Regions from separate parts of the Streptomyces sp. NPDC046925 genome, predicted to be linked through region 2. Evidence: riboswitches for the same ligand, from Rfam matches in the RefSeq annotation. Region 2 holds a riboswitch; each other region holds the start of a gene.
The links. Region 2 has a riboswitch for thiamine pyrophosphate ahead of ABZ906_RS36060 (thiamine ABC transporter substrate-binding protein). Riboswitches for the same ligand answer to the same signal wherever they lie in the genome.
Positions count from the first base shown of each region.

Region 1: it holds a riboswitch for thiamine pyrophosphate, as region 2 does, so the genes downstream of both, thiO (glycine oxidase ThiO) here and ABZ906_RS36060 (thiamine ABC transporter substrate-binding protein) in region 2, are expected to answer to the same signal.
Region 3: it holds a riboswitch for thiamine pyrophosphate, as region 2 does, so the genes downstream of both, thiM (hydroxyethylthiazole kinase) here and ABZ906_RS36060 (thiamine ABC transporter substrate-binding protein) in region 2, are expected to answer to the same signal.

Region 1 covers NZ_JBEYWZ010000003.1:399,694-409,364, reverse strand. Annotated here, with positions in the region: gene pknB (Stk1 family PASTA domain-containing Ser/Thr kinase) at 1-1,793, opposite strand, end outside; gene ABZ906_RS15070 (thiazole synthase) at 1,884-2,678, opposite strand; gene thiS (sulfur carrier protein ThiS) at 2,685-2,903, opposite strand; gene thiO (glycine oxidase ThiO) at 2,900-4,090, opposite strand; TPP riboswitch at 4,088-4,201, opposite strand; gene ABZ906_RS15055 (FAD-dependent oxidoreductase) at 4,384-5,550, shown strand; gene ABZ906_RS15050 (Rv2175c family DNA-binding protein) at 5,615-5,980, shown strand; gene thiE (thiamine phosphate synthase) at 6,066-6,725, shown strand; gene metF (methylenetetrahydrofolate reductase [NAD(P)H]) at 6,815-7,735, shown strand; gene ABZ906_RS15035 (hypothetical protein) at 7,781-8,686, shown strand; gene ABZ906_RS15030 (NAD(P)/FAD-dependent oxidoreductase) at 8,723-9,671, opposite strand, start outside.
Region 2 covers NZ_JBEYWZ010000012.1:178,033-187,703, forward strand. Annotated here, with positions in the region: gene frr (ribosome recycling factor) at 1-82, shown strand, start outside; gene ABZ906_RS36035 (phosphatidate cytidylyltransferase) at 117-1,193, shown strand; gene ABZ906_RS36040 (endonuclease/exonuclease/phosphatase family protein) at 1,461-2,312, shown strand; gene ABZ906_RS36045 (DUF6233 domain-containing protein) at 2,343-2,675, opposite strand; gene ABZ906_RS36050 (hypothetical protein) at 2,745-3,143, opposite strand; gene rlmN (23S rRNA (adenine(2503)-C(2))-methyltransferase RlmN) at 3,290-4,396, shown strand; TPP riboswitch at 4,436-4,552, shown strand; gene ABZ906_RS36060 (thiamine ABC transporter substrate-binding protein) at 4,655-5,740, shown strand; gene ABZ906_RS36065 (iron ABC transporter permease) at 5,716-7,401, shown strand; gene ABZ906_RS36070 (ABC transporter ATP-binding protein) at 7,401-8,444, shown strand; gene ABZ906_RS36075 (maleylpyruvate isomerase family mycothiol-dependent enzyme) at 8,509-9,315, shown strand; gene ABZ906_RS36080 (LOG family protein) at 9,641-9,671, opposite strand, start outside.
Region 3 covers NZ_JBEYWZ010000004.1:588,266-597,936, reverse strand. Annotated here, with positions in the region: gene ABZ906_RS21225 (MFS transporter) at 1-900, opposite strand, end outside; gene ABZ906_RS21220 (MarR family transcriptional regulator) at 897-1,259, opposite strand; partial or broken gene ABZ906_RS21215 (N-acetyltransferase family protein) at 1,571-1,891, opposite strand; gene ABZ906_RS21210 (arsenate reductase ArsC) at 1,965-2,387, opposite strand; gene arsB (ACR3 family arsenite efflux transporter) at 2,380-3,477, opposite strand; gene ABZ906_RS21200 (metalloregulator ArsR/SmtB family transcription factor) at 3,474-3,881, opposite strand; gene ABZ906_RS21195 (ArsI/CadI family heavy metal resistance metalloenzyme) at 3,961-4,434, shown strand; TPP riboswitch at 4,787-4,912, shown strand; gene thiM (hydroxyethylthiazole kinase) at 4,906-5,739, shown strand; gene thiE (thiamine phosphate synthase) at 5,978-6,616, shown strand; gene thiD (bifunctional hydroxymethylpyrimidine kinase/phosphomethylpyrimidine kinase) at 6,613-7,464, shown strand; gene tenA (thiaminase II) at 7,470-8,159, shown strand; gene ABZ906_RS21170 (cytosine permease) at 8,156-9,559, shown strand.

The sequences.
Region 1 (9,671 bases), on a different contig from region 2:
GGGACCTCGATCATCTCGGGGCCCTTGGAGAGCGTCAGCGTGACCGTGTCACCCTCGGCGAGCCGCTTCTCGCCCTCCCGGGGGGACTGGTCGACGACAGTGCCCTTGTCCTCCTCGGAGTGAACCCGCTCGGTCTTGATCTTGACTTTGAGACCTGCCTCCTCCAGCTCGGAGGTGGCGTCTTCCCGGGAGTCACCGGTCACGTCGGGGACCTCGACCTCGCGGCCCTTGCTGACGACGAGCGTGATGGCGGAGCCCGCCTTGCGCTTGGTGCCCGTCTCCGGGTCCGTGCTGATCACGGAGCCCTTGCGGACCTCGTCGCTGAATGCCTTCTTCGTCATTCCGGGGGCGAGCCCGGCGTCCTTGAGCTTGTTCCTTGCCTCGGACAAGGGGCGGCCCTCGAGGTCGGGGACCTTCACGATCTCCGGGCCCCTGGAGATCGTCAGCGTCACGCTGCCGTTGTCACGGATGCGCTCGCCCGCCTTGGGGTCGGTGGCCATGACTGTGCCCCGCTTGTCCGTGTCGCTGTAGGCGCGCTTGATGTCCCCGACGTCGAGCCCGGTCTCGTCCAGGCGCTTCTTGGCCGCCGACTCGCTCTTCGCGAGGAGCGGCGGGACCTTCGTGAACTGGCCGGAGTTGATGTACCAGACGCCCGCGCCGATGCCGAGGGCGAGCAGGACGGCCGCGACGATCGCCAGGACCCCGCGGCGCGGGTTGGGGCGCCCTCTGCGGCCGGGGGCGGCGGGCGGCTCGGGGGGCGGCGTGGCCAGGATGCTCGTGCGGTTGAGCGCGTCCTGACGGCTCGGCTCGTCCTGACCGCCGTCCGCGGGGAGCGGCAGCTGTACGGCGCGTCCCGCGCGCGGGATCACGTTCGTACGGTCTTCGGAGTTGTCGTGCGGGTCGTGGTCCGCCGTGAGGGCCTGCGGAGGCACCGCGTCCAGCTGTTCCACGGAGAGCGCGGCCCGTGCCTGCCTGGCCTGCCCCAGGAGCGCCACCGCGTCGTGCGGGCGGACCTCGGGGTTGCGGGCGGTGGCGGAGGCCACCAGGTCGTCGAGTTCGACGGGCAGGCCGGGGACGGCCGCCGACGGGGGCGGCACGTCCTCGTGGAGGTGCTGGTAGAGCACCTGGGCGGGCGACTCACCGGAGTGCGGCTTGGCGCCGGTCAGCATTTCGTAGAGCACGACACCGCTGGCGTACACGTCCACGCGCGTGTCGGCCGTGCCGTGCTCTATCTGCTCGGGGGCGAGATAGGAGACGGTGCCCAGGATCGTGCCGGTCGTGTTCGTGACGGTGTCCACGGCCCGCACGAGACCGAAGTCGGCGACCTTCACCCGGCCGTCGTCCCCTATGAGGACGTTCTCCGGCTTCATGTCGCGGTGCACGAACCCCGCGCGGTGCGCGGCGCCGAGCGCGGCGAGGACCGGCTCCAGGATGTCGAGGGCCGCGCGCGGCTGGAGGGCGCCGCGCTCGCGGAGCACGTCACGCAGGGTGCACCCGGCCACGTACTCCATCGCCAGATAGACGTACGCCCCGTCGGCGCCCTGGTCGTACACCCCCACCACGTTCGGGTGGGAGAGCCGGGCGATCGACTTCGCCTCGCGGATGAAGCGGTCGACGAACGAGACGTCGGCGGCCAGCGTCGGGTGCATCACCTTGAGCGCGAGCACGCGGTCGAGGCGGGTGTCCACGGCCCGGTAGACCGTGGCCATCCCGCCGACCGCGATCCGCCCGTCCACGCGATAGCGGCCGTCGAGCACCTGCCCGACGAGCGGGTCCTGAAGGGTCGTGTCCACGGGGGGATTCTACGAGCCACCGCTGACACCGATGCCCGCCCGGGGAGGCCCGGGCCCCGACTGCAGCCGAGCTGTGACAGGCGCCGGAGATCAGAAGGCGGGCCGCTCCGGATCGAGCCGGGCCATCCCCTCCACGGGCGAAGAAGCCTCGGCGAAGTGCCTCCGGGGAATCCGCCCGGCCCGGTGCGCGAGCCGCCCCGCCTCGACGCCGTGCCGCATGGCCTCGGCCATGAGGACCGGCTCCTGCGCCCGTGTAACGGCGGAGGCGAGCATCACACCCGCGCACCCCAGCTCCATCGCGAGCGCCGCGTCGGACGCCGTGCCCGCCCCCGCGTCCAGGATCACCGGCACGCCCGCGCGCTCGACGATCAGCTGGAAGTTGTGCGGGTTGCGGATGCCGAGCCCGGAGCCGATGGGGGAGCCGAGCGGCATGATCGCCGCACAGCCCGCGTCCTCCAGCTTCCGGGCGAGCACCGGATCGTCGTTCGTGTACGGCAGGACCGTGAAACCGTCGTCGACCAGGGTCTCCGCGGCGTCGATGAGCTCGATCGGGTCGGGGAGCAGCGTGCGCTCGTCCGCGATGACCTCGAGCTTCACCAGATCGGTGCCGAGCGCCTCCCGTGCGAGCCGGGCGGTCAGGACCGCCTCGCCCGCGGTGAAGCAGCCCGCCGTGTTCGGCAGGACGCGGATGCCGAGCCGGTCGAGGACGGAGAGCACGGAGCCCTGCACGCCGGGATCCAGGCGGCGCATCGCGACCGTCGTCAGCTCCGTGCCGGAGGCGACGAGGGAGCGTTCGAGGATGTCCAGGCTCGGCGCACCGCCCGTACCCATGATCAGGCGCGAGGAAAGGGTGAGCCCGCCGATGACGAAGGGGTCGTCTGCCATGTCGGTTCAGCCTCCTTGGACGGCGGTGAGGACCTCGACGCGGTCCCCGTCGGCGAGCGGCGTTGCGGCCCACCGCGTGCGCGGTACGACCGTTTCGTTGAGGGCGGCGGCGACCCCGGAGGGGGCCGCGGTGAGGGTGGCCACGAGGGCTTCGAGCGTGGTGCCCGCGGCCACATCGCGTGCTTCTCCGTTGACGGAGACGGCTGTAACGGCTGGGAGAGTCATGCGGGCTGCTCCATGAAGCGCTGCGTGAGGGAGGCGTCGGCGAAGCGCAGCGGGGTGAATCCCCGCGCCTCGTCGGGCAGTTCACCGGTGGTCAGGGCGTGCGCCATCACGTCGCCGGTGACGGGCGTCAGAAGCACGCCGTTGCGGTAGTGGCCGGTGGCCAGCTGGAGGCCGGGGAGCGCGGTCGGGCCCAGCATCGGCGCGTTGTCGGGGGAGCCGGGGCGCAGGCCCGCGCGGGTCTCGGTCAGCGGCAGTTCCGTGATGCCCGGTACGAGTTCGTGGGCGTCCCGGAGCAGCTCGTACACGCCGCCCGCGGTGACCGTCGTGTCCCAGCCGAGCTCCTCGGTGGTCGCGCCCACGACGAGTTCGCCGTTCTCGCGGGGCACCAGGTAGACGCTGCTGCCGCGCACGACGGCGCGCACGGTGCGGCTCAGGAACGGCGCGTACCGCTGCGGCACGGCCAGCCGCAGCACCTGCCCCTTCACGGGGCGCACGGACGGCAGGACGCCCTCGGGGACCCCGGCCAGACGCCCGCTGAGACTGCCCCCGGCGAGCACGGTCTGACCGGCCTCCAGGGCGGTGCCGTCGGCGAGGACGACTCCGGTGGCCCGGTCCGCCGCGACCGCAAGGCGCTCCGCCCACACGCGGTGGAAGACCACGCCCGCCCGCTCGCAGGCCACCAGGAGTGCGGCGGCGAGCCTGCGCGGGTCGACCTGGTGATCGCCGTCGACGCGCAGGCCGCCCCGCACGCCGGGCGCGAGCATCGGCTCCAGGCGGCGGCACTCGCGCCCGCTCAGCCACTCCGACGTGAGCCCGGAGCGCTCCTGGAGGGCGTGCAGCTCACGCAGGTGGGCGCGGTCGTCCGAGTCGAGCGCGACGGCGAGCGTGCCGCACGCGCGGTAGCCCAGATCCCGGCCGCTCGCCTCGGCGAGCTCGGCCGCGAACTCCGGATAGCGCTGCGCGGAGGCCAGATTGAGGCCGAGGAGCGTCTGCTCCCCGTAGTGCAGCTCGGTGACGGCGGCCAGCATGCCCGCGGCTACCTGCGCCGCGCCGCCGCCCGGTTCGGGGTCGACGACCGCGGCGGACATGCCGAGCTGGGCCGCCCGCCAGGCCGTGACCAGGCCGATGATGCCGCCCCCCACGACCAGGACGTCGGTCGTCTTTTGGGGTGCTGTGGGTGAATGCATGGGCGTCCAGCCCCTCCCTTCGCCGGCATGACCCGGATCAGGTTCGTACGGTCGGAGGCCGTTCCAGCCTCCCTCTCAGCCCGGTGCGTCCGGGCTCCCGCGAGTGTCTGCACGGCAACCTTAGCCTTTGGCGCCCCGGCGCAGTAGGGCGGCTGTGCGCTCACGGACCGTGACGTTGTGTCAGAGATCTCCTCGCCGGGCCCTGAGATGCTTCCGCCCCACCGTCCTACAGTGATCGGGTGAGCGAGCAGCAGAGGCAGGACGAACGGCGCGTGGTCATCGTCGGCGCGGGGATGGCCGGGGTGCAGACCGCCGTGGCCCTGCGCGAGCAGGGATTCGCCGGTGCGGTCACCCTGATCGGCGCGGAACCCCACCAGCCGTACGACAGGCCGCCGCTGTCCAAGGCCGTGCTGCTCGGCAAGGCGGAGGGCTCCGCCTTCGACATCGACTTCGAGGCCCTGGGCATCGAGCTGAGCCTGGGCCACCGGGTCACGGGTATGCGCCCGGCGGACCACGCGCTGGACACCGCCTCGGGCCCGGTGCCCTACGACACCCTGGTCATCGCCACCGGCGCCGAGCCGGTCCTGCTGCCCGGTACGTCCGGAGTGCCGGGCGTCCATCTGCTGCGCACCCTCGACGACGCCGAGCGGCTGCGGCCCGTGCTCGCCGGGCAGCACCGCATCGTCGTCGTCGGCGCGGGCTGGATCGGCGCCGAGTTCGCGACCGCCGCGCGTGAGGCCGGCTGCTCGGTCACCGTCGTCGAAGCCGCCGGGCGGCCGCTCGCGGGGGCCCTGCCCGAGGAGGTCGCGGCGCCGATGACGTCCTGGTACGCCGACTCCGGGGCCGAACTGCGCGTCCACGCGCGCGTGGACCGCGTCGAGCCCGGCAGCGTCCTGCTCGCCGACGGCACCCGGCTGCCCGCGGACGCGGTCGTCGTCGGCATCGGCGCACGCCCCGCCACGGACTGGCTCGCGGACTCCGGCATCACCCTGGGCGCCCACCGCGAGATCGTCGCCGACGACCACCTGCGGACGTCGGAACCCGATGTGTACGCGGTCGGCGACTGCTCCTCCTTCCCTTCGGGAAGGTATGGCGAGCGCCTTCTCGTCCACCACTGGGACAACGCCCTGCAGGGCCCGCGCACGGTGGCGGCGAACATCATCGGCGAGACACCGTCGGCGTACGACCCCGTGCCGTACTTCTGGTCCGAGCAGTTCGGCCGCTTCGTCCAGTTCGCCGGTCATCACACCGCCGACGACGAGCTGGTGTGGCGCGGCGATCCGTCGGGCGCGGCCTGGAGCGTGTGCTGGCTGCGCGGGGGCGCCCTTGCGGCCGTTCTCGCGGTGGGCCGCCCCAGGGACCTGGCGCAGGGCCGCAAGCTGATCGAGGCGGGCGCACGCCTCGATCCCGGCCTGGTGGCGGACCCCGCGGTACCGCTGAAGAAGGCCGTGCTGCCGTAGGGCTTGCGTATCCGAGGGGGCGGCTGCCCGGCCGCTGTCGGTGCCCGGAGCTAGGCTTGTCCCCGTGACCGAGATTGACGCAAAGACCGATGCTCTCGTCCCCGAGTGGCTGCACCTTCCCGACATCGCAGAAATGCTGGACGTCGAGGTGACGCGTGTGCGCCAGCTGGTCAAGGAGGGCCAGCTGATCGCCGTACGCCGTGGTGAGAACCGCGCGCTCGCGGTGCCGGCCGCCTTCATCGACGGCGAGAAGATCGTCAAGGGCCTCACCGGCACCTTGACGCTCCTGAGGGACGACGGCTTCACCGACGAAGAGATGCTGGAGTGGCTCTTCACTCCCGACCCGACCCTGCCCGGCACCCCCGCGCAGGCCCTGAGCGAGAATCGCGGGACGGAGGTGAAGCGCCGCGCACAGGCGCTCGCCGTCTGACCGACACGGAAAACCGTTGCGTACGGGCCGTGTGTCCTCCGGGGCACACGGCCCGTAGGCCGCCGACGACCGGGGGGACCCACACATGGCCACCAAGCCTGCCCGCGAGCAGCTCGCCGACGCCCGCCTCTACCTGTGTGTGGACGCCCGCAAGCGCCAGGGAGACCTCCCCGAGTTCCTGGACGCCGTCCTCGGCGGCGGCGTCGACATCGTGCAGCTGCGGGACAAGGGCATGGAGGCGGCCGAGGAGCTCGAACACCTCCAGGTCTTCGCCGACGCCGCCCGCAGGCACGGCAAGCTCCTCGCGGTGAACGACCGCGCGGACGTCGCGCACGCCATCGGCGCCGACGTGCTGCACCTGGGCCAGGGCGACCTGCCCGTGCCCGCGGCCCGCCGCATCCTCGGCGACGACGTACTCATCGGCCGGTCCACGCACGCCGAAGCCGAGGCCGCCACCGCGGCGACGCAGGACGGCGTGGACTACTTCTGCACGGGCCCCTGCTGGCCCACCCCCACCAAGCCGGGCCGGTACGCCCCCGGACTCGACCTCGTCCGGTACGCGGCTTCTCTCGATTCCCTCGGCACTGACCGCCCCTGGTTCGCCATCGGCGGCATCGACGCCGGCAATCTCGACGAGGTGCTCGAAGCGGGCGCCCGCCGCGTCGTCGTCGTGCGGGCCATCACCGAGGCGGACGATCCGGCGGCCGCGGCGGCCGACTTCGCAAAGCGGCTGCGTACGGCCTGATCGTCGATCTTCGGCCAACCTTCGCGGAGGCTGTCCGCAGGGTGGACGGGGATTGGCCGGTAGCGGTGGCCCGTCGCTAACCTGCCCGTATGGCCCTAGGCACACCTTCCACCAGATCAGATCGCGCACGCACCGTGCGTGACATGCTCGCGACCGGCGAGACGACGTACTCCTTCGAGTTCTCGGCGCCGAAAACCCCGAAGGGCGAGCGGAACCTGTGGAACGCCCTGCGCCGGGTCGAGGCGGTGGCCCCCAGCTTCGTCTCCGTGACGTACGGAGCGGGCGGCTCGACGCGGGCGGGCACGGTCAAGGAGACGGAGCAGATCGTCGCCGACTCGACGCTCACGCCGGTCGCCCATCTGACGGCGGTCGACCACTCCGTGGCCGAGCTGCGCAACATCATCGGGCAGTACGCGGACGCCGGCATCAGGAACATGCTCGCGGTCCGCGGCGACCCGCCCGGCGACCCGCTCGCCGACTGGGTCAAGCACCCCGAGGGCCTGACGTACGCCGCTGAACTCGTCCGGCTGATCAAGGAGTCGGGCGACTTCTGCGTCGGCGTCGCGGCCTTCCCCGCGATGCACCCGCGCTCGGAGGACTGGGACATCGACGTCCGGCACTTCGTCGACAAGTGCCGGGCGGGCGCCGACTACGCGATCACACAGATGTTCTTCTATCCGGAGGAGTATCTGCGCCTTCGTGACCGGGTCGAGGCCGCGGGCTGCTCGACACCGATCATTCCGGAGATCATGCCGGTCACGAACGTGCGCATGCTCGAACGGCTGCCCCAGCTCAGCAACGCGTCCTTCCCGCCGGAGCTCAAAGAGCGCATCCTCACAGCCAAAGACGATCCGGCGGCTGTACGCTCCATTGGCATCGAGTTCGCGACGGAGTTCTGCGCGCGGTTGCTGGCCGAGGGTGTCCCGGGGCTGCACTTCATCACGCTCAACAACTCCACGGCGACTCTGGAAATCTACGAAAATCTGGGCCTGCATCACCCGCAGGCCTGACCGGCCGTACCCCGGAGGGCGGCGGCCGCGGGGAGAGGGGCGTACATGGGCTGGACGGTCCTCTACATCGCGTTCGGATGCGTCGCGCTGTGGCTGCTCGGCGAAGTGCTGTTGCAGTACAAGGCGCGGCTGCGCTGGCGGCTCCTCGCCTTCGGCGGCTTCCTCGGCGTGGTCATCGGCGTGCTGCTGCCCTCGGTGGTGGTCATCGGGATCGGCGCGATCGCCTTCGCCACGGGACAGACGTACGTGACACTGTCGTTCCGCCGCGGCTTCTCGACCGGCTGGGCGCTCGGCGGCCAGCCCGGTCTGAGCAAGCGCCGCAAGACGACGCAGCGGGGCGGCGAGGCCGCTCAGGAGCCGACGCTCCAGGTCTCCGACCTGGAGTACGAGTCGGCGGGCCCGGCCGGGCCGCCGCCCGAGACCCCTCCCGGCGGCGGGGTCTACGCGCCGGAGCCGATGCCCGACGACACCGGCCAGTACGGCGTCTACAGCGACGACGCGTACGCACAGCAGCAGTCGGCGCAGCAGTCGGGCCAGCAGTCCGGTCAGCAGGAGAACGCCTACGGCTACGACACGTACGCGGCGGCGGGCTATGACCCCCAGCAGCCGTACGCGTACGGCGAGACGGGCCAGCAGCAGTACGCCGCGTACTCCGACCCGTACATCGGGACGCAGACCTACGGCGGGCAGCCCAGCTACGACACCTACGGCGACCAGCAGCAGTACGCGTCCTACGGCGCCGCCGATCCGTACGGCACGGGGGCGGGGACGTACAACGACACCCCGCCCGGCGGGGTCTGGGTGCCGCAGCAGCGCAGCGCCGAGGACCCGTACGGACAGTACGGCCAGTACGGCGGTGAACTCCCGCCGGAGCAGCCCTACCCCTACCAGGGCGAGCAGACCCAGGGGAACGGCTACGACGCGGGCTACAACGAGCAGTACCGCTACTGAGGCCGGGGGCCCGCGGGTCCGTTCACCGCGCGCCCCTCACTGCGAGCCCCGGAACTCCGGTCCCTCCACGATCAGCCCGGCGACCAGCGTGCCCGACATGCCCGCGTGCGCCAGTCCGCCGCCGGGGTGCGCCCAGCCGCCGGCCGCGAAGAGCCCCGGCAGGCCCGTGTTGTTGGCCGGGTGGAGCAGCCGCCCCTCGCCCGCCGCGAGGGACGGGGGCGGGACCGCGCCGCCGTCGGCGCCGGTGGCCTGGGCGATGTCGGCGGGGGTGTGGACCTCGTGCCACAGCAGGCGCTCCCGCAGCCGGGGGACCACCGACCCGGCACGGTCGATGAGCCGCTCCACATCCGCCGCGGTGACCTCCGCGTGCGCGGGCACCGTGGCCGTCAGCGTGAGCGCCTCGTGCTCGGCGTCGGGCGTGAGCGCCGGGTCGGCCGGGCGCAGCACCGTGAGGGTGGGGGCCAGGGGCAGTCCGGGGCGGTCGCCGAAGACCCGGTCGAGCTCGTCCCGGCGGTCGGACGTGTGCAGCACCGTGCGGTGCGGTGTGCCGTCGGGCCGGGCGCCGCGCAGGGCGAGGAAGATCATGAGGCGGCTCGGCAGCCCCGAGCGGGCCTGCACCTCACCCTCCGCCCGTATGTTCACACCGGAGGTGCCGGACATGCCGCCCGCACCGGACAGCAGGCCGTCGAGCGCGCCGGGCGCTACTCCGGCGACCACGAAGTCCGCCTCCCGCACCGTCCCGTCCGCGAGCTCGACGCCCGCCGCGCGGCCGTCCTTCTCGATGATCCGGTCGACGGGGGAGTCGAACGCGAACTCGACCCGCCGGGCGAGGCACCGTTCGTACACGGCACGGGCGAGCGCGCGCATGCCGCCGCGCACGGACCACGCGCCGAAGGTGTGCTCCATGTAGGGCAGGACGGCGGCGCTCGCCGGGGTCGTACGGGGATCGAGTCCCCACGCGAGGGCGTACTGCTCGAGGAGCGCG
Region 2 (9,671 bases):
GCTCGACGACACCACCGCGAAGTACGTCGCCCAGGTGGACGAGCTGCTCAAGCACAAGGAAGCCGAGCTGCTCGAGGTCTGAGGGCTCGAGGTCTGAGGACTGAGGAATCCGATCCGTGAACGACTCTTCCCGGGGGGCGCCTCCCAGAGCCGGGTACTGGGGGCCGCCCGACCAGGGCCCTGCTCAAGGTGCTCAAGGGGCTGCTCCGGCAGGTCCCGCGTACGATGCGCATGACGCCCTGTATCCAGCAGAGACGCGGCCCATGCCCATCGTGCCCGACATGCCTGACGTGCCTGACGTACCCCAGGAGCCCATGCCCAGCGCAGCATCACAGCCCGCCCCTGAGGCGCCGCGCGCGCCTCAGGCGCCGCAGAAGAAGAGCGCGGGCCGTGACCTCGGCGCGGCCATAGGAGTCGGCGTCGGGCTCGGCGTGGTGATCATCGCGTCGCTCTTCATCGTGAAGGCCGTCTTCGTCGGTGTCATAGCGGTCGCCGTCGTGGTCGGTCTCTGGGAGCTCACCTCACGGCTTCAGGAGCGCAAGGGCATCAAGGCGCCGCTGGTTCCGCTCGCGGTGGGCGGCGCCGCGATGGTCGTCGCCGGGTATGTCCGCGGGCCCGAGGGCGCCTGGGTCGCCATGGCGCTCACCGCGCTCGCGGTGCTCGTCTGGCGGATGACCGAGCCGCCCGAGGGCTATCTGAAGGACGTCACGGCGGGCGTCTTCGCGGCGTTCTACGTCCCGTTCCTCGCCACGTTCGTGGCGATGATGCTCACCGCGGACGACGGTCCGATGCGGGTCCTCACGTTCCTGCTCCTGACCGTGGTCAGCGACACCGGGGCGTACGCGATCGGCTGGCGCTTCGGCAAGCACAAGCTCGCCCCGCGCATCAGCCCCGGCAAGACCCGCGAGGGCCTGGTCGGCGCGGTGACGTTCGCGATGGCGGCGGGCGCGCTGTGCATGGAGTTCCTGATAGACGGCGGCACGTGGTGGCAGGGGCTGCTCATCGGCCTCGCGGTCGCCGCGAGCGCGACCCTCGGTGACCTCGGCGAATCCATGATCAAGCGGGACCTCGGCATCAAGGACATGGGCACGCTGCTCCCCGGTCACGGGGGCATCATGGACCGCCTCGACTCGCTGCTGCCGACCGCGCCGGTGGTGTGGCTGCTGCTGGTCGTCTTCGTGGGGTCCGGCTGAGCGGGGCTGCGCGGGTGTGCGTGATGCGTGACGTGATGCGTGATGCGTGATGCGTGATGCGTGATGCGTGCGTGATCTGTACGTGAGGGGCTCGTCGTCCATGGGGGCGGCGGGCCCCTTTTCGCAGGCGTTTTTTGTACGCACGGGACTGCCCTATACGACGAGATCCCGTCACCTCATGTGTCCCTTACGGCCCGTCCCATAGCCTCGCAGGGGGACACTTCCAGTGATGCCGCGTGTCTCCGCCTTGAGGATCTTGAGGAGACGATGGTGACCGGAGTCGGCGCGCGGTTTCTCGCGGGCGGCGTGATCTTGGCCTGCATGGCGCTCGTCGGCCCCAGCGCGCCGGACGGAACCCGCGTCGCCAAGCCGCTGCCGGCCGGCGCCCCCGATGACTTCGTGCCGAACCGCGTCATGACGTGGAACATCTGCAATCCCTGCAACGAATCCGGGAGCAACGCAGGCCGGGCCGCGGACATCGCCTCGTACGCGCCCCAGGTCGTCGGGCTGCAGGAGGCGTGCGTGCGGGACGTGGAGAGGATCCGGGACTATCTCCAGTACCTGTACGGGCTCGACTACCACGTCGAGTACGGGTCGGTGCTGCACAGTTGGAGCCGCTGCGGGGGACTGCCGTGGAATCCCGGCGGCTTCGGGCAGGCGATTCTCTCGGCGGCGCCGATGAAGGACCGCGTGAGCGTGGAGTACCCCGACGGCGGATCCGAGGACCGGGGGTACATGGAGGTCACCACCACGGTGGACGGCCGCCCCGTCCGGGTCTTCAACACGCACCTGGCCCAGCGGCAGCAGGCGGAGGTCCGGACGGAACAGGCAGGCGTACTGGCGAAGGCGGTCGCCCGGCACGACCGCACGATCGTGCTCGGTGACTTCAACGCGGTGCCGGAGAGCCCCGAGCTCACCGGGATGTGGGGCCTGGCCGCGGACGCCGACCCCGACTGCGGCCCTTCGGCCACGGGCAGCGGCGACTGCGAGACGACCACCGACTGGCAGAGCAAGTTCGACTACGTCTTTCTGCGCGGCTTCGTCTCGCTGGAGCATGGCGTGCACCTGACCGAGTACTCGGACCACGACTTGGTGCACGCCGACCTGGGACCGGCGTAGCTCACTCCTCGTGGCCTCACTCCTCGTGGCTCACTCCAGTACGCCGAGCTCGGTGTCGGGACGGCAGTGCGGGCACGCGTCGATCTGCTCGTACAGCGCTTGGCGCGCCTGGTCCCTGCTGACGCCGCGGGACCGCTTGCCCGCCATGTGGCAGCCGCCGACGTGCACGTACACCGGGGCGCGCCCGTCGAGCCCCTGCTCGACCAGCCACTCGGGGACGGGCGGCCGGGCCCGCTCACCACGAACCCGCTCGGCCTCCCGCCGCTCGGCGACCCCGATCGCCTCGTCCAGCCGCTGAACCCACATGGCATGCCAGGTCCGCAGGGTGCGAAGACGCGGCAGGTCAGGCGGGAGGTCGCTCACATGTTCGAGTCTAAGGGGCTGGCCTGCGAGGCTTCGAAGAAGGTGAGGGGGTGGCTGCGTGCCCCGCGGTCAATCGACAGGCGCCGGCTGCACGGTGAGGGACCGGATCGCGATCCGCAGCCCGATCGCGGTGCCGCTGGTGGCCGCGATCAGCAGCGCAGCCACCAGCCAGAAACTGAGCGTCTGCCCCGTCGACAGCATCACGGCCGCACCGATGACGCCCCCGATCGGTAGTCCCACAAGGGGGTGCCAGTCCTCCTTGCGAACCGCGTACATAAAACCGGGGGCGAGCGCGAAGCCGCCGATGAACGTTGCGGCCATGCGCCTGCCGGCGTCCGGAACGGCCGGGCACCCGCGGCTGTTCGGGCAGGGCGGGCCATCCATCAGCCCGGCTATCCCCCAGGCCAGGCTGACCACGGCGGCGACGAAGGCAGTCAGCGCGACGAGACCCGTCCACTTCAGGAGCATCCGCAGATCTTAAGCGGGCATGTCATCTATTTCGATAGAAATTCCAAGGGGGGCGATCGCTGGGCCGGGCGTCGAGAACGCACGACGACCTCACCCGCAGGCGGTGACCCGGTCAGGGTCCGGATGTCTGCGACACTGGATGGACCATGCCTGTACCCGGAGAACTTACCTTTGTCGCGCCCCGTGGAGCCAAGAAGCCGCCGCGGCATCTCGCCGACCTCACGCCCGCCGAGCGCAAGGAAGCCGTCGCCGCCGTCGGCGAGAAACCGTTTCGCGCCAAGCAGCTCTCGCAGCACTACTTCGCGCGGTACGCGCACGACCCGGAGCAGTGGACCGACATCCCCGCCGGGTCGCGCGGGAAGCTGCAGGAGGCGCTGCTTCCCGAGCTGATGTCCGTGGTGCGGCACATCAGCTGTGACGACGACACCACGCGCAAGACGCTGTGGCGGTTGTTCGACGGGACGCTCGTCGAGTCCGTGCTCATGCGCTATCCCGACCGCGTGACGATGTGCATCTCGTCGCAGGCCGGGTGCGGGATGAACTGCCCGTTCTGTGCGACGGGGCAGGCCGGTCTCGACCGGAATCTGTCGACCGCCGAGATCGTGCACCAGATTGTTGATGGGATGCGCGCGCTCCGGGACGGGGAGATTCCCGGTGGGCCCGCCCGGCTCTCCAACATCGTCTTCATGGGGATGGGCGAGCCGCTCGCCAACTACAACCGGGTCACCGGAGCCATCCGCAGGCTGACCGACCCCGAGCCGGACGGCGTGGGGCTCTCCCAGCGCGGCATCACCGTCTCGACCGTCGGGCTCGTGCCCGCCATCCACCGGTTCGCCGACGAGGGCTTCAAGTGCCGGCTCGCCATCTCGCTGCACGCGCCGGACGACGAGCTCCGCGACACCCTCGTACCCGTCAACACGCGGTGGAACGTGCGTGAGGTCCTCGACGCGGGCTGGGCGTACGCGGCCAAGTCCGGGCGCCGCCTCTCCATCGAGTACGCGCTGATCCGGGACATCAACGACCACGCCTGGCGCGGTGACCGGCTCGGGCGGCTGCTCAGGAACAAGCCCGTGCACGTGAACCTGATCCCGCTGAACCCGACGCCGGGCTCGAAGTGGACGGCATCGCGGCCGGAGGACGAAAAGGCCTTCGTGGACGCCATCGCCGCTCACGGGGTGCCCGTCACGGTTCGTGACACCCGAGGTCAGGAGATCGACGGGGCATGCGGTCAGCTTGCCGCGTCGGAGCGTTAGTCTGGCTTGAACACAACTGCACAGCCGGAACACATCTTCATATTCCGACAGGGGAGCGCCACAGCGCTGAGAGTGCGGCACCAAGGACAGGTTGGCCGCAGACCCTCTGAACCTTGCCCGGGTCATTCCGGGTAGGAAGTTCGGACACCACTCAAGCTGTTGCGCCCTGCCCGCGAACCGGTCCGATCCGGCCTGGTCCGCGGGCAGGGCCGCGTCTCTTCCTGGTCACTCCAGGAGGATTGAACTCAGTTGAACTCAGTGAGCAGCATCAAGAAGAGCACTGCCATCGCGGTCGCGGTCGGCCTCGGAGCCGTCGCGCTCACCGCCTGCGGCGGCTCGTCGGGCAGTGGCGGCGAGACGGACTCCAAGAGCGTCACGCTCGTCAGCCATGACTCCTTCAACGTCTCCAAGGACGTACTGAAGGCGTTCGAGAAGAGCTCCGGGTACAAGGTCAACGTCCTCAAGGACGGCGACGCCGGAGCCGCCGTGAACAAGGCGATCCTGTCGAAGGACAACCCCCAGGGCGACGTCTTCTTCGGCGTCGACAACACCCTGCTCTCGCGCGCGCTCGACAACGGCCTCTTCCAGTCGTACGAGGCCAAGGGCTCGGACCAGATCCTTTCGCAGTTCCGCGTCGATCAGGGCAAGCATCGCGTCACGCCCGTCGACAGCGGCGACATTTGCGTCAACTACGACAAGAAGTACTTCGCCGACAAGAAGCTCGCGCCGCCGAAGACCTTCGCCGACCTGGCCAAGCCCGCCTACAAGAACCTGCTCGTGACCGAGAACGCCGCGACCTCCTCGCCCGGCCTCGGCTTCCTCCTCGGCACCGCCGCCCAGTACGGCGACGACGGCTGGCAGGGCTACTGGAAGAAGCTCAAGGCCAACGGCGTCAAGGTCGTCGACGGCTGGGAGCAGGCCTACAACGAAGAGTTCTCCGGATCCGCCGGTGGCAAGAAGGCCAAGGGCGACCGCCCGCTCGTCGTCTCCTACGCCTCGTCCCCGCCCGTCGAGGTGCTCTACGCCAAGCCGCAGCCCAAGGAGGCGCCGACCGGCGTCGCGACCGGCACCTGCTTCCGGCAGGTCGAGTACGCGGGTCTGCTCAGCAACGCCAAGAACGAGAAGGGCGGCAAGGCGCTGCTCGACTTCCTGATCGGCGCCGAGTTCCAGCAGGACATGCCGCTGAACATGTTCGTGAACCCGGTACGGAAGAACACCGAGCTGCCCGAGCTGTTCACCGAGCACGGGGTGAAGGTCGACGATCCGCAGACCATGGCTCCGAAGAAGATCGCCGACAATCGCGAGCAGTGGGTCAAGTCGTGGACCTCGCTCGTACTGAAGTAAGCAGACCCCGTAAGGGGCTCTCGCGCGGGAGCGCGGCGCGGCTCGGTCTCATGGCCGTGCCCGTCGCGTTCTTCGCGCTCTTCTTCGCCTACCCGGTCGCCGCGATCGTCGCGCGCGGCCTGAAGGTGGGCGGCCAGTGGCAGTTCGGGCGGATCGCGGACGTCGTGGCGCAGTCCGACGTCCGGCACGTGCTGTGGTTCACCACCTGGCAGGCGCTCGCGTCGACCGCGCTCACGCTGCTCATCGCGCTCCCCGGCGCGTACGTCTTCGCGCGCTTCGAGTTCAGGGGCAAGCAGGTGCTGCGGGCGGTCGTCACGGTGCCGTTCGTGCTGCCGACGGTCGTCGTCGGCACCGCGTTCCTCGCGCTGCTCGGCCGTGGCGGGCTGCTCGACGAGATGTGGGGCGTGCGGCTCGACACCACGGTGTGGGCGATCCTGCTCGCGCACGTCTTCTTCAACTACGCCGTCGTCGTACGGACGGTCGGCGGGCTCTGGGCTCAGCTCGACCCGCGCCAGGAGGAGGCCGCCCGGATGCTCGGCGCCTCGCGGTGGACGGCCTGGCGGACGGTGACGCTGCCCGCGCTCGGCCCCGCCGTCGCCGCGGCGTCCCTCATGGTCTTCCTGTTCACGTTCACCTCCTTCGGCGTCGTACAGATCCTCGGCGGACCCGCGTACTCGACCCTCGAAGTCGAGATCTACCGGCAGACCGCCCAGCTCCTCGACCTGTCGACGGCCGCCGTCCTGACGATCGTGCAGTTCGCGGCGGTCGGCCTGATCCTCGCCGTGCACGCGTGGACCGTGCGCAGACGGGAGACCGCGCTGAAGCTCGTCGACGCCGCCACGGTCGCGCGGCGACCGAGGGGCGCGGGGCAGTGGACGCTCCTCGGCGGGGTCATGGCCACGATCGCCGTACTGATACTGCTGCCGCTCGGAGTGCTGATCGAGCGATCGCTGAGCGGCCCGGGCGGGTACGGCTTCACCTACTACAGGGAGCTGACGTCGGCGGAGGGCGGAGCCTTCCTCGTCCCGCCGATCGAAGCGGTCTGGAACTCGCTCCAGTACGCGCTCGCCGCCACCGCCATCGCCCTGGTGATCGGCGGGCTCGCGGCGGCGGCGCTCACCCGGAAGGCCGGTCGCCTGGTGCGCGGTTTCGACGCGCTCCTGATGCTGCCGCTCGGCGTCTCCGCGGTGACGGTCGGCTTCGGCTTCCTGATCACGCTGGACAAGCCGCCGCTCGACCTGCGCTCCACCTGGATTCTGGTGCCGCTCGCGCAGGCCTTGGTGGGCGTGCCCTTCGTCGTACGCACCATGCTGCCCGTCCTGCGCGCGGTGGACGGACGCCTGCGCGAGGCGGCGGCCGTGCTCGGGGCGTCGCCGCTGCGGGCGTGGCGGGAGGTCGACCTGCCGATGGTGCGGCGGGCGCTGCTCATCGCCGCCGGGTTCGCCTTCGCCGTGTCGCTCGGTGAGTTCGGCGCGACCGTGTTCATCGCGCGGCCGGACAACCCGACGCTTCCCGTCGCCGTGGCACGGCTCCTCGGGCGGGCGGGCGAGCTCAACTACGGCCAGGCGATGGCCCTTTCGACGATCTTGATGGTGGTGTGCGCGGTGTCCCTGCTGCTGCTCGAACGGCTCCGTACCGACCGCACGACCGGGGAGTTCTGATGGGCGCGGACACGGGTGCGGGGCTGCTGACGCTGGCAGACGCGACCGTGCGGTTCGGGGCGCGGGCCGTCCTGGACGGGGTCGGCCTCGAGGTCGCGCGGCACGAGATCGTGTGCGTGCTCGGGCCCAGCGGCAGCGGCAAGTCGACCCTGCTGCGCGCGGTCGCCGGGCTCCAGGAACTCGACGCCGGGCAGGTGCTGCTCGACGGCCGTGATCAGCGGGGTGTGCCCGCGCACAAGCGCGGGGTCGGCCTGATGTTCCAGGACCATCAGCTCTTCCCGCAGCGTGACGTGGCGGGCAATGTCGCGTTCGGGCTGCGTATGCACGGGGTGTCGCGGGGCGAACAGGCCGACCGGGTGGCCGAGTTGCTCGACCTGGTGGGTCTGCCGGGGGCGCAGCGCCGGGCCGTCGCCTCACTCTCGGGCGGGGAGCAGCAGCGGGTCGCACTCGCGCGTGCCCTCGCGCCACGACCGCGGCTGCTCATGCTCGACGAGCCGCTCGGGCAGCTCGACCGGTCGCTGCGGGAGCGCCTTGTCGTCGAACTCCGTGAGCTGTTCGACGAGTTGGGTACGACCGTGCTTGCGGTCACGCACGACCAGGGCGAGGCGTTCGCGCTCGCGGACCGGGTCGTGGTGATGCGGGACGGGCGGATCGCCCAGTCCGGTACGCCGCTCGATGTCTGGCGGCATCCCGCGGACGAGTTCGTGGCGCGGTTCCTGGGCTTCGACAACGTCGTCGACGCGACGGTCGTCGGTGAGGTGGCGGACACCGTCTGGGGCAAGGTTCCGGTGCCGGACGGCGCGCAGGACGGGCCGTGCCGGTTGCTGGTGCGGCCGGCCGGGGTGCGGCTCGTGCCCGCTGACGAGGGGGTGCCGTGCGTGGTGACGGCGCGCACCTTCCGGGGCACCCATGTCGCCGTCCATCTGGAGCCGCGGGGCGGGCCTCGGCTTGAGGCGGCCTGTGCGTTGCGGGACGCTCCGGGCGTGGGGGAGAGCGTGGGTGTCGCGTTCGATGCGGGGGACGTCGTGGTGCTGGGCCGATGAGATGGTCCCGCGCGGCGCGGAAACTCGGGTGACCAGGGGTTGTGGTCGACCTAGGGTGCGCGTCATGACGTCTTTGGGTTCGGGTTCCTTGGAGTACGACCGCTACTGTGCCGAAATCGCCGAGCAGTTGGGGCAGCTGCGGGCCACCCTGGCCGGGGCCGATCTTTCGGCCACCGTGCCTACCTGCCCCGAGTGGACGCTGGGGTACCTCGCCCGGCATACGGGCGGTGCCGTGCGGTGGGCGGAGCGGCTGGTCGCCACTCGGGCCACGGGGGACATACCGGAGGAGGACGTGCCCGGCATCCAGGGGCCCGAGGGGGATGATCCCGCCGCGCTCGACGCGTGGCTGGCCGAGACCGCCGAGCTTGCGCTGAAGACGCTGTCCGGCGTGAGCGCCGAGACCTCGGTGTGGAGCTGGGCGGAGCCGCAGAACGCCGGGTTCTGGGCGCGGCGCATGACGCATGAGGTGGCTGTGCACCGGGCGGATGCGGCGATTGCCGCGGGTGTCCCTTATGAGGTCGCGCCGGATGTCGCCGCCGATGCGATCGATGAGTGGCTGGAGATCGTGCGGTTCGTGCAGCGGACCGAGCCCGGGGACAGTGCGGGGGAGTTGCGGGGGGCGGGGCGGAGTATCCATCTGCATGCGACTGATGCGCCTGCGGGGCTTGATGCCGAGTGGGTCATCGAGTTCCGTGAGGATGGGTTTGTGTGGCGGCGGGGGCATGAGAAGGCGAGCGTTGCGCTTCGGGGGCCGCTTACTGAGGTGCTTCTTGCGTTTTATCGGCGGCGGTCGTTGGACGGCGGGGCCGTTGAGGTTTTGGGGGAGCGGGGGTTGCTGGAGTTCTGGTTGGAGCGGGCGTCCTTCGGGTGATTTTCCCCAACCCCGCCCCTTCCCGAAAACCCGCTCGGCGCGGGGGCCCTGGCCTTGAGTGGCCGTCGATCACCGGCTTCGCCGAGTTCGTCCTCAAACGCCGGACGGGCTGAAATGCCTGCCGGACGGGCTGAGACGCCCGGCGGGGCGGCTGAGACGCCCGCCTGGGCGGCTGAGACGCCCGCCGGACGGGCTGAGACGCCCGGCGGGGCGGCTGAGACGCCCGCCGGACGGGCTGAGACGCCCGCCAGGGCCGGCTGAGACGCCCGGCGGACGGGCTGAAAATGCTCGCCGGGGCGGCTGAAATGCCCGGCGGGCTGGGTCCTCAGTCGGACGAGCATGACGCCAGTGCCGCC
Region 3 (9,671 bases), on a different contig from region 2:
GTACCGGGTGACGAGTGTGAGCAGGAGGTACATGCCGATCCCGCCGACGAACATGGCGAGGTTCGCCCCGGCGACCGCCGGGTGCCGCATCGCCCGCACATCGACCAGGGGCGTCGCGCTGCGCAGTTCGATGACGGCCCAGACGCCGAGCAGCAGCACCGCGACGACGGCGAGGCCCGCCGCCACGGCGAGGTGCCGGCTCCACAGGTTCCGTTCGCCGGCGAGGAACAGCACCAGGAGCAGCGCAGCGGCCAGGACGACCGCGCCTGCCACGTCCACGCGGGCCAAGCGGCCTTCGGGGGCTTGGGGCATCAAGCGCCACGCGATCAGCAGGGCGGCGGCGGTGGCGACCAAACCGAGGGCGTAGGCGGCCCGTACCCCGCCGAGTTCGGCGAGCAGTGCGGCCAGCGGGTAGCCGACGCCGGCCCCGATGATCGAGACCACCGAGACCAGGGCGATCACGGCCGCGCTGCGCTCCTCGGGGAGGTGGTCCCGGGCCACGCCCATCATCAGCGCCGTCAGGCCGAGCCCGACGCCCTGGGCCGCCCGGCCGGCCAGCAGCCACGCGAACGGCAGCGGCAGCACGGTGAGCGCGCTGCCGGCGACGACGACCGCCAGCGTGACGAGGATCGTGGCACGGCGGTGCGGGCCTGCACCGAGCCGGCCCAGGACCGGCGTGGCGATGGCGCCGCTGAGCAGCGCGACGGTCAGTGTCCACTGCGCGCTGTCGAGCGAGACGTGGAACGTGGTCGCCACGCTGGTGATGAGTGGCGTCCCGAGGCTGGCGACCGCGGCCACGACCAGAGCGATGAACATCAGGGCGGGGACCAGCAGCCGCGGCTCGGAACGCGCCACCGGTAACTCGTTCACCTCGGCTCCGCCTACCGGCTGTCCGGTCACTGCTTCGGCCCTTCGCGGTCCTGGCTTTCGAGTTCTGCCAGATGCTTCAGCGCGGGGAGGGCAGCCGTCAGCGCCTCGACCTCGTCGCCGGTGAGCTCGCCGATCAACTGCTCGAACGCGTCGACGCCCGCCTGGTGCCGCGTCCGGACATAGGAGGCGCCGGCCTCGGTCAGGCACACCAGCGTGACCCGTTTGTCGGACGCATCGCCGCGCCGCTCGACCAGGCCGGACTCCTCCATCACCCGGACCAGGGTGGTCATCGCGGGCTGGGTGACGCCCTCGACCGCGGCCAGGTCGGTGATGCGCCGCGGGCCGGTCCGATCCAGGGTGGCCAGCGTGGCGGCGGACGTCAGGCTCATGTCCCTGGGCAGGCGTCGCGCGGCTCTGGTGGCCAGACCGTAGAGGGCTGCCCCGATGGCGGCGGACGCGTCGGGAGCGGTGTTTTGACGACTCATTCGAGAAGCATAGCCTTTTTATATTCACAGCTTATGTAAATGGCGGACTGGCGCGGGCGGCACCGCCTGCTGCGGACCCTCGGCCATCGCGAGGCCGACGACAACTTCAGCTCCACCCCGGACGCCGAAAACGACAGACGTGCGTGGGTCTCGGCTCCGGCGGCGGCATCGACGTACTGCTTTCCGCTCGCCGCGTCGGCCAGGCACCTGCCGGGTCAGAGCGCGGGGCTTCGTCGTTCGATCATGACGACGTCTCTCCAGGTTCCGTGATGCTGGCCGATGCGTTCGCGGGTGCCTGTCTCGCGGAAGCAGAGCTTGCGGTGGAGGGCGAGGCTGGCGGTGTTCTCGGGGAAAATGCCGGGTTGGATCGTCCAGATGCCCGCCGTCTCCGTCGAGGTGATGGGAGCCGCGAGCAGGGCGGCGGCGATGCCCCGGCCACGGGCGTTGGGGTGGACGTACACGGAGTGCTCGACCACCCCGGCATACGTACACCGGTCGGAGACCGCGGATGCGGCGGTCCAGCCGAGCACGGCGCCGTCGCACCCGGGACGTTCGCATCGAACCGCTGCGGCCCGATCATGCCGACGACGTCCTAACGGTCTATGCCGGTCATGCGCGGGCCGTCGGTGCGATGTCGTCGATCAGGGCGCGGATGCGTTGTTCGATCTCGTCGCGGATGGGGCGGACGGCGTCGACGCCTTGGCCTGCCGGGTCGGGCAGTTGCCAGTCGAGGTAGCGCTTGCCCGGGAAGACGGGGCAGGTGTCGCCGCAGCCCATGGTGATCACGACGTCGGAGGCCTGGACGGCTTCCACGGTGAGGACCTTGGGCACCTGGGCGGAGATGTCGATGCCGACCTCGCCGAGGGCCTCGACCACGGCCGGGTTGACCGTGTCGGCCGGGGCGGATCCGGCGGACCGGACCCGGACGCGATTCCCGGCGAGGTGGGTGAGGAAGGCGGCCGCCATCTGTGAGCGCCCGGCGTTGTGGACGCAGACGAACAGCACCGACGGTTGCTGAGGGGTGTCAGGCATGGGTGGGCTCTTCCTGCGGTGCGGCGGCGGTTGGGGCGGTGAAGTAGCGGCGCGCGTACAAGGCCACGTAGACCAGGCCGATCAGGACGGGCACTTCGATGAGCGGGCCGACGACGCCGGCCAGGGCCTGCCCCGAGGAGGCGCCGAAGGTGGCGATGGCCACGGCGATGGCCAGCTCGAAGTTGTTACCCGCGGCGGTGAAGGCGAGCGTGGTGGTACGCGGGTAGTCGAGGCCGACGGCCTTGCCCAGCGCCATGGATCCGGCCCACATGAGAGCGAAGTAGACCAGCAGCGGCAGCGCGATGCGGACCACGTCCAGCGGCTGACTGGTGATGGCGTCGCCCTGGAGGGCGAAGAGGATGACGATGGTGAACAGCAGCCCGTACAGGGCGAACGGGCCGATGCGCGGGAGCAGTTTCGCCTCGTACCAGGCGCGGCCCCTGGTCTTCTCGCCGATGCGGCGGGTCAGGTATCCGGCCGCGAGCGGGATGCCGAGGAAGATCAGGACGCTGCGGGCGATCTCCCAGACGGGTACGTCGAGTCCGGTCTGTTCCAGGCCGAGCCAGCCGGGCAGCACCTGGAGGTAGAACCAGCCGAGCGCGGAGAACGCGATCACCTGGAACACCGAGTTGAGCGCGACGAGGACGGCAGCCGCTTCCCGGTGTCCGCAGGCGAGGTCGTTCCAGATGATGACCATGGCGATGCAGCGGGCCAGGCCGACGATGATCAGGCCGGTGCGGTACTCGGGCAGGTCCGGCAGGAACAGCCAGGCCAGGGCGAACATCAGGGCCGGGCCGATGATCCAGTTCAGCAGCAGCGAAGGCAGCAGCAGACGCCGGTCCCGGGTCACGGTGTCGAGCCGGTCGTAACGGACCTTGGCGAGCACCGGATACATCATCACGAGCAGGCCCAGCGCGATCGGCAGGGACACCCCGCTTACCGTCACGGCGGCCAGCGCGTCTCCCAGCCCCGGGACCAGGCGGCCCAGGCCGAGGCCGGCGGCCATCGCGGCGAGGATCCACACGGCCAGATAGCGGTCCAGGAACGACAGCCGCCCTGCCACGCCCTGTTCAGGTGCGGCAGCGCTCACGAGGCAGTACCGGCCGTCTCGCCGCGGTCGGGCAGCGGCGTGCCGGCGGGGCGGGTCAGGATGCCCGCGAGGCGGTCGGTCATCTCCGGCAGCAGCCAGTAGTAGACCCATGTGCCGCGCCGCTCGCAGTCGATCAGACCGGCCTGCCGCAGCAGCTTGAGGTGATGCGAGATGGTCGGCTGCGACAGGTCGAAGGCCGGGGTCAGGTCGCACACGCAGACCTCTCCGCCCGCCTGCGAAGCGATCATCGACAGCAGCCGCAGGCGCACCGGATCGCCGAGCGCCTTGAAGACTTTCGCCAGGTCGGCCGCCTGTTCCTCGTCCAGCGGGGTGGTCAGCAGCCCCGGGCAGCACGCGTCGGCCCCACTGGTCTGCCCCAACACCACAAGCTCTTGATTCGACATTCTTCTATGTTGACACCCTTCGATCCAGGGCGCAATGTTGCATCGACAGACATCGATACAAGCGAATGGGAGTGCCGCCATGTCCCGTGCTCAGCTCGCCCTGCGCGTCAGCGACCTCGAAGCGTCGATCACCTTCTACGCGAAGCTGTTCGGCACCGAACCGGCCAAGCGGCGTGAGGGATACGCCAACTTCGCCCTCACCGAGCCCCCGCTCAAGCTCGTCCTCATCGAGGGCGAGCCGGGGCAGGACACCCGCCTTGACCACCTCGGCGTCGAGGTCGAGTCCACCGCCCAGGTCACCGCGGCCACCGACCGCCTCAAGGACGCGGGACTGGCGACCTTCGAGGAGAACGACACCTCCTGCTGCTACGCCCTCCAGGACAAGGTCTGGGTCCACGGCCCCGGCCAGGAGCCCTGGGAGGTCTACGTGGTCAAGGCCGACGCCGACACCCTCGGCAAGAGCGCCCGGGCCGGCGCGAGCGGTGACACATGCTGCGCCAGCGAGCTCTCCGGGCAAGTTCCGGCCGCGACCAACTGCGCCTGCGGCGGCTAGCCCAGCGCACCGACTCTGCGGTGTCTCGCGGGGCACCGCGCAGCCATTCACCCCGACCATCCGTCAACAGCCCTGCGTCGAAACGGACTTCGTCCGGCAGGACCTCGAACTCGCCCCTCGCGGCTCGCACGCGCCACGCGTTCACGATCATGCACTACGCATGTGGCCAGTGACCGTCTGCGCACACGGCAGCGCGTGGAAAGGCGGCGCGCACTGTCGCAGCCGCGGAGGGCTGGGCGCCCGGCGGAGATCGCGCGCCTGAACGCGGAGTCCGGGCCCGGGCGCGTCGGGACGTGAGGACCCGAGTGCGCCCCAAGTGCGCACTCCCGTCCCCCAGGGATGTACATTGCGTGGTGACCACCGCGGGAGCTCGGGAGTAGCCGGGCTGAGAGGGCGGACGGGACTTGCTCCCCTTGCCGCCGACCGCATGAACCTGGACCGGGTAATGCCGGCGTAGGAAGGGTGCTGACGATGGACGCTGCCTCCATACCTGCCCATAACGGCCCTGCTGTTTCCCGTGCTGCCGTGGCGGACGTGATCGCGTCTGTGCGGAGCTCCGCGCCCCTTGTGCACTGCCTGACCAACGTCGTGGTGTCGCAGTTCACCGCGAACGTGCTGCTCGCGGCGGGGGCCGCCCCCGCGATGGTGCACAGCGCGCAGGAGGCCGGAGCACTGGCCCGGGTGGCCGGGGGCGTCCTGGTCAACCTGGGTACGGTCACGTCCGTGACGGCCGAGGCGATGCGCGTCGCGGTCAAGGAAGCGGCCGGGGCCGGACGCCCGTGGGTGCTCGACCCGGTGGCGGTCGGTCCGCTGCCCTGCCGCACCGACCTCGCGCGCGAACTCCTGGAGAGCGCACCTCCGGCGGTCATTCGCGGCAATGCTTCCGAGATCCTGGCGCTGGACAGCGGCGGCACGGGCGGGCGCGGCGTGGACAGTACGGATGCCCCCGAGGCGGCGCTGGACGCGGCCATCGCGCTGGGCCGGCGCTACGGCTGCGCGGTCGCCGTGAGCGGCCCGGAGGACGTCCTGACCGACGGGACGCGCGTGGTGCGTGTGGCCAACGGGCACCCGCTGCTGCAACGGGTGACAGGAACCGGCTGCTCACTGGGCGCCCTGGTGGCTGCCTGCACGGCCGTCACCGGCGACGCGCTGCTGGCCGCCACTGCCGCGTCGGGTCTGCTCGCCGTGGCCGCGGAGATCGCCGCCACTGGCTCGGCGGGACCCGGCACGTTCGCGGTCGCGCTGATCGATGCGCTGTACGAGCTCAGCCCGGACCGGCTCGCCCGGGATCTCAACCTGCGCTGAGCGCAGGGGTGTTGAGCGGTTCTACGGTGAGCGGCCGGCCCGGACGCCACCTGCTGAACAGCCTCCGCCCGTCCTGGGGTCCGCCCCCCCCACCCGCCGTCTGATAGTTCCTGCGGACACACACCCGTATCCCTGCGGACAGCTCACGGTTCCTGCGCGTCAGGGCCCTGCCTTTCCCTGCACCTCCCGATGCGTTTCCCGCGCCCTTCCCCGGCCGGGTAACCCCAAGGAGCAACCCATGCGACCACCGCTTGACCTGTCCCTGTATCTCGTCACCGACACCCGGCTCTGCGGCGAGCGCGGTGTCGCGGCCACCGTGGCCGCCGCCGTCAAGGGCGGTGTGACCGCTGTCCAGTTGCGCGATCCGGACGCGGACGCCCGCACGCTGTGCGCGCTCGGGCGGACGATCCAGGCCGAACTCGCGGGCACCGGTGTCCCCTTGATCGTCAATGATCGTCTGGATGTGGCGGTCCGGTTGGGCGCGGACGGCGTCCACCTGGGGCAGCGGGACCTCTCCCCCATGAGCGCCCGGCGCCGGCTCGGACCCCGTGCCTACATCGGCCTGTCCGTCAGCCGTCCCGAACAGCTGGCGCACGTACCGGATGCCGTCGACCACCTCGGTGTCGGTCCGGTGTTCGAGCAGTCCACCAAGCCGGACGCGGACGCCCCGCTCGGTCTGGGCGGCCTGGCCGAGATCGTCCGGGCCAGCGCGCTGCCGTGCGTGGCCATCGGCGGGATCGGCGTGTCCCGGGCCGCCGCGGTCCGGGCAAGCGGTGCGGCCGGGATCGCTGTCGTCAGCGCGGTCTGCGGACAGCCCGACCCCGAGGCCGCAGCCCGTTCCCTCGTCCGCATCCCACGACAGGAGATCCCCGCGTGACCAGCCCGCCCATCGCCCTCACCATCGCCGCCAGCGACCCCTCCGGCGGCGCCGGCATCCAGGCCGACCTGAAGGCGTTCTCCGCCAACGGGGCCTACGGAACAGCAGTTCTGACCGCCCTGACCGCGCAGAACACCCGGGGCGTCACCGGAATCCATGCCGTGCCTCCGGCGTTCGTCACCGAGCAGCTCGACACGCTGTTCGCCGATGTCCGGGTGGACGCCGTCAAGATCGGCATGCTGGCCGACGCCGCGATCGCCGCAGCCGTCGCGGATGCCCTGGAGCGCCACCGTCCCCCGTACGTCGTCCTGGACCCCGTCATGGTCTCGACCAGCGGTCACCGCCTCCTGGAGGCCGATGCGGTGAGCGTGCTGCGCGAGCGTCTCGTGCCTCTCGCCGACCTCATCACCCCCAACCTCCCCGAGGCCGGCGACCTCCTCGGCACCGCCGCCGCCAAGAACCGCGCCGACGCCGTCGAGCAGGCCCGCGCACTCCTCCGCGCCGGCGCCCGGCGTGTCCTGCTCAAGGGCGGCCACCACACGCACGACGCACAATCCGTCGACATCCTCGCCGACGCGATTGACGCCGCTGACGCCACAGCAGCTACGGGCGCCTTGGGCGCGGGCGTCACCGAGCTGTCCGCGCCACGGGTGAACACACGCAACACCCATGGCACCGGCTGCACCCTCTCCTCCGCCATCGCCGCCCTGCGCCCGCAGCACGACGACTGGAACACCGCCGTCCGCGCCGCGAAGGACTACCTGACCGGGGCCCTGCGCGCTGCCGACACCCTGCACGTCGGCCACGGCCACGGCCCCGTCCACCACTTCCACCAGTACTGGAGCTGACCACCATGACCACGACCTTCTGCGACGAGCTGTGGACGGACACGGCCGACATACGTGCGGGCATCGACAAGCTGCCGTTCGTCACCGGCCTCGGCGACGGCACCCTGGACCGGGAGAAGTTCGTCTACTACCTGGCCCAGGACGCCCTATACCTGCGCGGTTACGCCCGCGCGCTGGCCAGCGCCGCCGCGAAGGCCGACCGGCCGCAGGACATCGCGTTCTTCGCGAAGTCCGCCCACGACGCCGTCGTCGTCGAAAGCTCGCTGCACCAGAGCAACGTCGTCGACGTCGATGCCTGGGCCCCCTCCCCCACCTGCACCGGATACACCTCCTACCTGCTCTCCGTGGCCCACACCCAGGGATACCCGGAACTGGCCGCCGCGGTCCTGCCCTGCTTCTGGATCTACGCCGAGGTGGGCCGGGGGCTCCTCGAGCAGGCCGGCGACCTCGCCGCCCATCGCTACGGCGACTGGATCGCCACATACGCCGACGAGGAGTTCGAAGCCGCCACCGAACACGCCCGCCAGATCGTCAACCGGCTCGCGGACCAGGCCGACCCGGCCACCCGCGCACGCATGCGTACGGCCTTCACCACTGCCTCCACCTGGGAGTGGATGTTCTGGGACGCCGCCTGGCGCGTGGAGTCCTGGCCGTTCGGCGCCGCTCCTGCCCGGGATGCGGAGCCCGCGAAGTGACGACCACCACCGATACCACCACCCCGACGCCGGCCCAGGCCCCGGCGAACGAAGCGCCGCTCACCCTCGACCAGCCCACCCCCAAGGTCCTGAGCGGCCTGGACCAGGGCACCTTCTGGGCCAATCTGGGGGTGAGCCTGCTCGGCTTCAGCGGCATGCTGGTCGTGCTCGACCCGCTGGGCACCGGCAGTCCGACCCTGTCGTTCGCCGCCGCCGTCACCGCGTCCGTCGTCGGCACCCTGATCGGCACCCTCGCTCTTGGCCTCGCCGCCATCACCGGGGCCCGCACCGGCGCACCCTCGATGGTGCTGCTGCGCGGCCTGTTCGGCGCGAAGGCCTCCTATCTGCCCACCGTCCTCAATGTGCTGCAGATGGTCGGCTGGGCCGTCTTCGAGCTGGTCGTCATCTCCACCGGCCTGAAGATCCTGGCCCGCCAGGCCTTCGGCGAACCGGGCCCCGGCTGGCTGTACGTGCTCCTCGCGGGCGCGGTCACCACCGCGCTCACGCTGCGCCCGCTCGGCGCCCTGCGCCTCATACGCCGCTACGTCACCGTCGCCGTCGTCCTGGCCATCTGCTACCTGGGCTGGGACCTGGCAGGGCGCGGCATCCCGATGGAGGGCGGCTCCTGGAAGGACTTCTGGTTCGCCGCCGACAGTGTGATCGCCGTGTCGATCTCCTGGCTGCCGTTGGTGGCCGACTACTCGCGCCACTCCCGCAGCGAGAAGGCGGCCTTCGGCGGCCTGGTCGTCGGCCAGACCCTCGCGGGCGTCGCGGGCTCGGTGCTCGGCGTGGCCGCCCTCGCGATGATCGCGTTCGACAGCACCGACCCGTACAAGGTCTTCGACCCCTTCACCGCCACAAGCGTCGGCGTGATCTGCTTCGGCGTCCTGGTGCTGCGCGAGGTCGACCAGTCATTCGCCAATGTCTACTCCACCGCCGTCTCCGCCCAGAACCTGCTCCCCCGGGCCGACCGCCGCATCCTGTGCCTGATCAGCGGCACCCTGGCCACCGCCCTGGCACTCCTGGTGAACATGGACAGCTACGCCAGCTTCCTCTACCTGATCGGCGCGGTCTTCATCCCGATGTTCGCCGTCCTCGTCGTGGACTTCTTCGTCCTCGGCGGCCACCGCACCTGGGACGTCTCCGAACAGGCCCCCACCCGCTGGGTCATGCTCGTGCCCTGGACCCTGGGCTTCGCCACCTACCAGCTGATCGCACCCACCAATATCGCCGGCTGGTCCGACATGTGGGCCTGGTTGCAGGACGCCGTGGGCCTCACCGTCCAGCCCTGGATGAGCGCCTCCCTGCTCTCCTTCGCGGTAGCGGCCCTCACCACGCTCGCGGTGGGCCGCGGGCGCCGAGACGTCGCAACGCCGTCCGAGGAGCCGCTCCCCGGATAGTGCCGGGCACCGCGGGTGTTGACCGGCCTGCCGACACGGGCGGGCCGTCCGGTCGCAGAGTGGATCCAATACCCGCCCTGCGGGGCCGAGTTGCCACGCAGCGGCACTGCAT